Regions from separate parts of the Aequoribacter sp. genome, predicted to be linked through region 2. Evidence: predicted binding sites of a transcription regulator. Region 2 holds the regulator's gene; the other holds the start of a gene.
The links. The regulator FNR, encoded in region 2, switches genes on or off when oxygen is low (the NO sensors DNR and NnrR bind a similar motif). The targets are predictions, from matches to a motif close to TTGATNNNNATCAA.
Positions count from the first base shown of each region.

Region 1: the regulator FNR is predicted to act here: its motif matches at 1,317-1,330, upstream of ACTF5Z_RS03990 (Tll0287-like domain-containing protein).

Region 1 is NZ_CBFHWH010000013.1:32,168-35,529, reverse strand. It holds gene ACTF5Z_RS03995 (NADH:flavin oxidoreductase/NADH oxidase family protein) at 1-1,247, opposite strand, end outside; gene ACTF5Z_RS03990 (Tll0287-like domain-containing protein) at 1,388-1,969, shown strand; gene ACTF5Z_RS03985 (MOSC domain-containing protein) at 1,974-2,432, opposite strand; gene ACTF5Z_RS03980 (DHH family phosphoesterase) at 2,440-3,362, opposite strand, start outside.
Region 2 is NZ_CBFHWH010000001.1:53,142-56,503, forward strand. It holds gene hemN (oxygen-independent coproporphyrinogen III oxidase) at 1-1,338, shown strand, start outside; gene fnr (fumarate/nitrate reduction transcriptional regulator Fnr) at 1,436-2,200, shown strand; gene ACTF5Z_RS00255 (Yip1 family protein) at 2,307-2,918, shown strand; gene ccoN (cytochrome-c oxidase, cbb3-type subunit I) at 2,946-3,362, shown strand, end outside.

The DNA.
Region 1 (3,362 bases), on a different contig from region 2:
TGCGTCTTGGTCGCCTTCATCACCGACAAGTCATTCGCCGCCTGTCCTTGTTCACCAATTAAAGCAATCTGCTCGTAATACCAATACTGGGTTGCGAAAGCACCGATGGTTCGAAACAGTTTCAGGTGATTCAAAAAGCCGAGCCAAGACGGCAACAATGACAGCTGCTTTTCATAGCGCGGCAATTCTGGCTCGCCGGCCAGCAGGCGTTTAGGCGCGTCAGTCATCACACACATTGGCCGACCAATACCAATCACATCAGCGCCACCTTCATTCAGTGCTTCTTCCATAGCATCGCGTCGACGCAGACCACCGGTCACCATCAGAGGCACACTTAGTGTCTCGCGCATCGCTTTGGTAAAATCCACAAAATAAGCTTCTCGAGCCAAGGTAGAGGCTGCTACCGCTTGCTCCTCGACCGGTTCGACACCTTCTAAATCCAGCAGTTTGGGCTGTTCATAGGTACCACCCGACACCTCAATCAAATCAATTCCCGCCTCTTGCAACCAGGTAGCGACTTGCAGGCTCTCGTTAAAATCGAAGCCTCCTTTTTGAAAATCCGCACTGTTTAACTTAACTGCAACAGGGAAGTCGGCACCCACAATCGCGCGTACTGCATGATAGATCTCAAGCAGTAATCGAGCCCGATTCTCGAGCGAGCCACCGTATTGGTCATCGCGCTGATTACTTCTAGGGCTTAAAAATTGTGATAGCAGGTAGCCGTGTGCGGCGTGAAGTTGTACCCCGGTAAAGCCCGCGTCTTTAAGTGTCGCCGCGCAGTGTGCAAAACCATTTACGATTTCGTTAATTTCGGCTTCTGTTAAGGCATCGGGCTCACCAAATTGGCCCCCGGGCAAGCCCAGTTTTACCGCCGACGGTGCTTTAGGATGAGCATTCACAACCTTCTGTGTTTGACGACCCGCATGACTGATCTGCGCCCAAAACTGATTGCCATTTCGGGTGGCCGCCTTTGCCCATGACGCCAAAGCTTCGCGCTTTTCATCGGACATTTGACGATCGACAATGACATTGCCAGGACGCTCCAGATGATCGCGATCGATAATGACATTGCCGGACAACAGCAGCCCAGCGCCACCGTCAGACCATATGCCGTATAGATTTTCGAGCGCTTGCGTCGCACAACCATCAGGCGCAGCTAAACCCTCTGTCATCGCCGCCTTACAAATCCTATTGGGCAAGGTTACACCGCAAGGGAGAACTAAAGAATCACTTAAAGAAACAGACATCGACTTACCTTCTTGTATTTATTGTTCGGATTTTCAAGCTCTTTGCATCGCTATATGTCAACGAGTCGGTTGACCTGCGTCAGAGATCTCTTACCATGCTCACGTTATGATGACACAAACACGCTCACAAGGGTCTATTTATGCCAAGGTTAACGCTCGCGCACGCGGCATTTGCGATTTCCGTTTTTAGCCTCTCCCCCCTGCAGGTATCCGCTGAGCAGGGAAAAGCAGAGACAGAACCAACACAGGAGGCGAGGCAGTTAGTGGCTCGCTTTGCGGGCCAATTAAAGCCTCAGCTCAAGCAAGCACTGCAATCTGGAGGCCCGGCGCATGCCATTAGCGTATGCGCTGAAGTAGCGCCGGCTATCGCCCAGAGCCTAAGCTTAGAAAGCGGCTGGGTTATTCGACGCGCCAGCGATAAAAACCGTAACCCCACAGCTCATCCCGATACGTGGGAGCAAACTCAGATCGATGCATTCAAAGCTGCCATTCTTGCGGGTGAGACACAGAACTTAGAGTCCTCCGAACAAACCGCCGAAGGATTTCGTTACGCCAAGGCACAGTTAACCGAGGGACTCTGCCTAACTTGCCATGGCAAACATTTGGATGACGACACCTTAGACGCATTAACAGCCTTTTACCCCGAGGATCGCGCACAAGGCTATGAGCTGGGCGAGGTACGTGGCATTTTTAGTTTACTCAAGCCCGACGCTCGAAAGTGACGAACTATCCCGATCTATCGAGCCAATATACAGGGTCGCCCACACGAATGATGGCGCCCTGTTCGACCCGGCAGCAGATGCCCCCGCGCCAGTCTGACTCGAGTGCTGTTCGCAAGCCCTCGGCTACTGCATCCATGCGGTGACAAGGGTCGCATTCATACGATACTTGCAGGCGAGCCTTCCCAACCGCCAGCACCCTGCCCACATCTTGTGGTCCGAAAGTAATGCTATCGACTAAGAGGTTGGCGCGACGCGTGGTCCACTCAAGATCTCGCCCTATCGCTGCGCAAGCTTGCTGCCACTGTACCTTATTCAAGACCGTTACTTGACGCTTTCCCGGCTTTCCACGGCAATCTCCAGACAAACCGTGCTCACTACTGAGCACGCCGTGGCGCAGCGGCTCCATCAAAGCTTTGGGCCGGGCTCGACGGGCAATTCCTAGAAGTTGCGCTGATGTATTCATACGAGTTTTAACGCCTGTAGTTTTTGGCAAGCGCCTCAATGAATCGAGGCACATCCGCTTCAGCCAGACGATTGATGCCTGCCGCTGCCGCCCGACCACCGCCTGTTGGAAACTGACGGACTAAAGTATCCGCACCTTCGCGCCGGTTAAGCGGCGCGCGCACACTGACTAAGGAATGGTCGTCGCCTAAGTCCGTCAATATCGCATGCGCTCGATCGGGGTTATCTTCGACTAAGCTATTGCTAAACACCCCACTAACTCGGCGAGCCCACGCCGCGTTGGGCAAGCGATAAATAGCATAATCCTCGGTAGCAATTTCAGGCACGAGTGCGGCCGCTTGGGACATATCCGACTCATAACCCTCGGCTAGTGTATCGAACACTGATGTCTGTTCATTAACGAACGCCATTGGGGAGTCACACTGTACAACCGCTCGATACAACTCTGCCGGGTGATAGTACAAATCCTCTAGGCTTGGCCCGTAGCCATTGTAGTTAAGATACAGCCCCAAACGCTCGTACAGGTCTAAAGCATCACGACTCAGGGTCAGCGTCTTGCCCAGAGCTTTGGCGCTTTTGTGAAGATTATCACCGAACGCACCTACTACAGCCCAATCGGCGTAGGCCCCCTTCAGGACGCCATTAATCAGCAATGCAGTGCAAACCTCAGGTGCCGGATTAATCACCGTTGTTAAGTTTTCGTGCTCTGGAATATCACCCGCATAATGATGGTCGCAGTAAAACACATGCGAACCAGCCGCAAGCAACCGCTCCACGTCATCACGGTTTTTATCAAACGAAATATCGAGAGCTGTCACCTCATGCTGTGCATCAGTCGGCACCTGTGACACCAAAGCGATATCGCGTTTAACCCCAGTCACTAGGTAACTCTCGGCGGGATGCGCTAAACGCCATTGAGCTAGCGCACAAA
Region 2 (3,362 bases):
AGGCCGGGGCCGCGCTACACATCTTACCCCACCGCTCCCCACCTGAGTGAGGCATTCGCGATCAAACAATTTGAGGCACGTTGCGCACAAGCCGATCAGCGCGATCTACCCTTGTCGCTGTACGTTCATGTCCCATTTTGTCGCTCTATTTGCTACTACTGCGCCTGCAATAAAGTGGTCACACGAACACCCGGCGCAGGACAAGAGTATCTGAACGCCCTCGATAAAGAACTTACTCGCTATCGAGATTGGGGCTTAAACCAGCGCCTCGTAAGCCAGCTACACTGGGGTGGTGGCACTCCAACCTATCTAAGCGATGCCGAGCTGACCCAATTAATGCACCTCATCGCTCGAAACTACCAACTAACCGACGCATCGGATCGGGAATATTCCATCGAAATTGATCCAAGGACTGTGAGCAAACAAACAATAGCCCTGCTGCGAGGACTCGGATTCAATCGCTTGAGCTTGGGGATCCAAGATTTCGACCCCCTCGTCCAGACAGCCATTAACCGCGTGCAGCCTTACGAAATGGTCGCTGATCTGACTCATAGCATCCGCGAGCACGGATTCAAGTCATTGTCTTTTGACCTGATCTATGGGCTACCTCATCAAAGTGAAAAGAGCTTCAGTAAAACCCTCGCTCAGGTCATTCAACTCGAACCCGATCGGATTGCTTGCTATAACTATGCTCACTTACCCAATAGATTCACCTCCCAACGTGCTATCGATCGGCTGACACTACCCTCAGCCACTCAGCGACTGCGACTACAGCGACTGATCGATACAACGCTGGCGGATTCAGGGTATGTCCTGATAGGTCTGGATCACTACGTCAAAACGACAGATGAGCTATCGGTGGCGCAACGCGAGGGGCGTCTGCAGCGTAACTTTCAGGGTTATTCGCTCAAAAGTGCCGAAGATATGATGGGCATTGGCCACTCTGCCATTTCGCAGATCGGCGATATGATCGTGCAGAACGCTCGCAACCTCGATGACTATCTAGGTAAGACTCAAGCTAACGAGTCGCCCATCAGCCGAGGGCTGCGGCTTACACAAGATGACCTCTTGCGCCGAGACATCATCATGGATATCTGCTGTAAACTTGAATTTTCGCTCTCGGAAATCTGTCATCGGCACGGTTATCAAGCCCAAAGCTATCTGAAAAAAGAAATTGAAGACTTGCAAGAGTTCATCACGGATGGGTTAATAAACAAAACGAACTCTGGCTACCGTTTGACAACCCTTGGCCGTCATTTTTTACGCAATATTTGTATGGTATTTGACGCTTGGCTCGAGCAAACGCCCGTAGATATAAAATATTCGAAGACGGTATGACAAATTGTCACAGGGGAAGACTAGAGGCTTAATATTAGATTAAACTAATACACTGTTGTAGGGACAATAAACGACACCATTGGGGGGTGCGTTTCTTATGGACACAAAAATACACTTGGCGACTGACACGACTTGCCACCACGACTTCAAGACAAATTGTAGCAATTGCCGACTGAACACGCTTTGCCTGCCTCTTGCGTTGGAAGGCAAAGATATCGATGCCTTAGATGCCATCGTGCAGCGCAGTAAACCTATTCAGAAAAATGCGTATTTGTTCCACGAGGGCGACGCTTTCAATTCAATTTACGCTGTCCGCTCCGGCAGTATTAAAGCCTTCGCGACGACCGACGATGGCCGCGAGCAGGTCACCGGGTTCTATTTTCCAGGTGAGCTGTTGGGAATGGATGGTATTAGTCGCAATGTCCACGCCTCTACAGCGAAAGCCCTGGAAACCTCTGCCGTCTGTGAAATCCCCTTTGACTCGCTTGGCGAGCTGAGCGCTAAAATTCCCAATCTGCAGCGCCACTTCTTTCAATTAATGAGCCGCGAAATCACTGAAGACCAGCAGCTCATCACCCTGCTTAGCAAAAATTCAGCCGACGAACGTATTGCTGCACTGCTACTCAGCATCTCCTCACGCAACGCCCGTCGACAGCTCAGCGCGAATCGATTCCGCTTGCCGATGTCTCGGGTCGATATCGGAAACTACTTAGGACTCACCATTGAAACCGTCAGCCGAGTCATCGGTCGGTTGCAAAAAAAGTCGATACTGCAGGTCGACAATAAAGAAGTCTCCATCTTGGACTTCGATGCATTAACCGAAATCGCCCACACTAAGGTTCACCACCAAGAAGCATCCTGATCGCGGCACGGGTAATAGCAAATTGACTCAAGTCAAAGTAATGATTTGGGGACACTATAAAATACCCACTGCGTGTTGGGGCGCAAACTCATAAAGGAGAACACACATGATTCAACATGGCTTAGCCCTGCTGGTACAGCCGCACACGGCCTGGCGCCGCGTCGCCCAGCTTCAGGGGTCAAGTTTTAATGCCTTGGCTCTTTTCCCGGTTATTATGGCGATATTACCCGCTGTCGCGTGGTTTTACGGCACTAGCCACGTGGGCTGGACAGTGGGCTCATCCGGCGACGCCATTCGACTAACGGAGGCAAGCGCCACCGAGATTGCGTTTCTGTTCTACTTCGTCATGGTTGGCTCAGTTGCTATCATCGGCTACTTCATCCACTGGATGTCCGCGACATATGGTGCCAATTCCACACTCACTCGCGGCATCGTGATTGCTGGCCTCACCTGCACACCACTGTTCGTTACCGGCTTAGTCGGTTTTCATCCTTTGTTGTGGTTAGACCTACTTATCGGTGTGGTCGCGCTGTCATGGTCAACGTATTTACTGTACCTCGGCATTCCGATCGTTATGAACATACCGGAAGAGCGTGGTTTTTTGTTCTCTAGTGCCATTATCGCGATTGCACTGGTAATTTTTGTTGGAATTTTAGTGGTCACCATCATCGCGTGGGAGTACGGCTTTGCTCCAGAATTTACCGATCATTCAGCTTAACAGTGCCCAAGACTACGGAAGAAAATCATGAGTGAATTAAACGAACAACTTGAGCACCCCGTCTACAACTATAACGTTGTGCGGCAGTTTGCCGTCATGACGGTTGTGTGGGGTATTGTCGGCATGCTCGTCGGCGTCATTATTGCGGCGCAGCTCGTCTGGCCCGATCTTAGCTTCGAACAGCCGTGGTTTAGTTTTGGACGTCTACGTCCCTTACACACGAATGCTGTGATCTTCGCGTTTGGCGGTTCGGCACTCTTCGCCACGTCGTATTACGTGGTACAACGCACAACGCAAGCGCGCTTAATCTCAGACGGACTTGCGGCATTTACCTTCTGGGGTTGGCAACTCGTCATTTTGCTTGCGGCAATCAGCTTGCCCTTGGGCTACACCTCCTCTAAGGAATATGCCGAACTCATTTGGCCCATTGATGTGCTGATTACC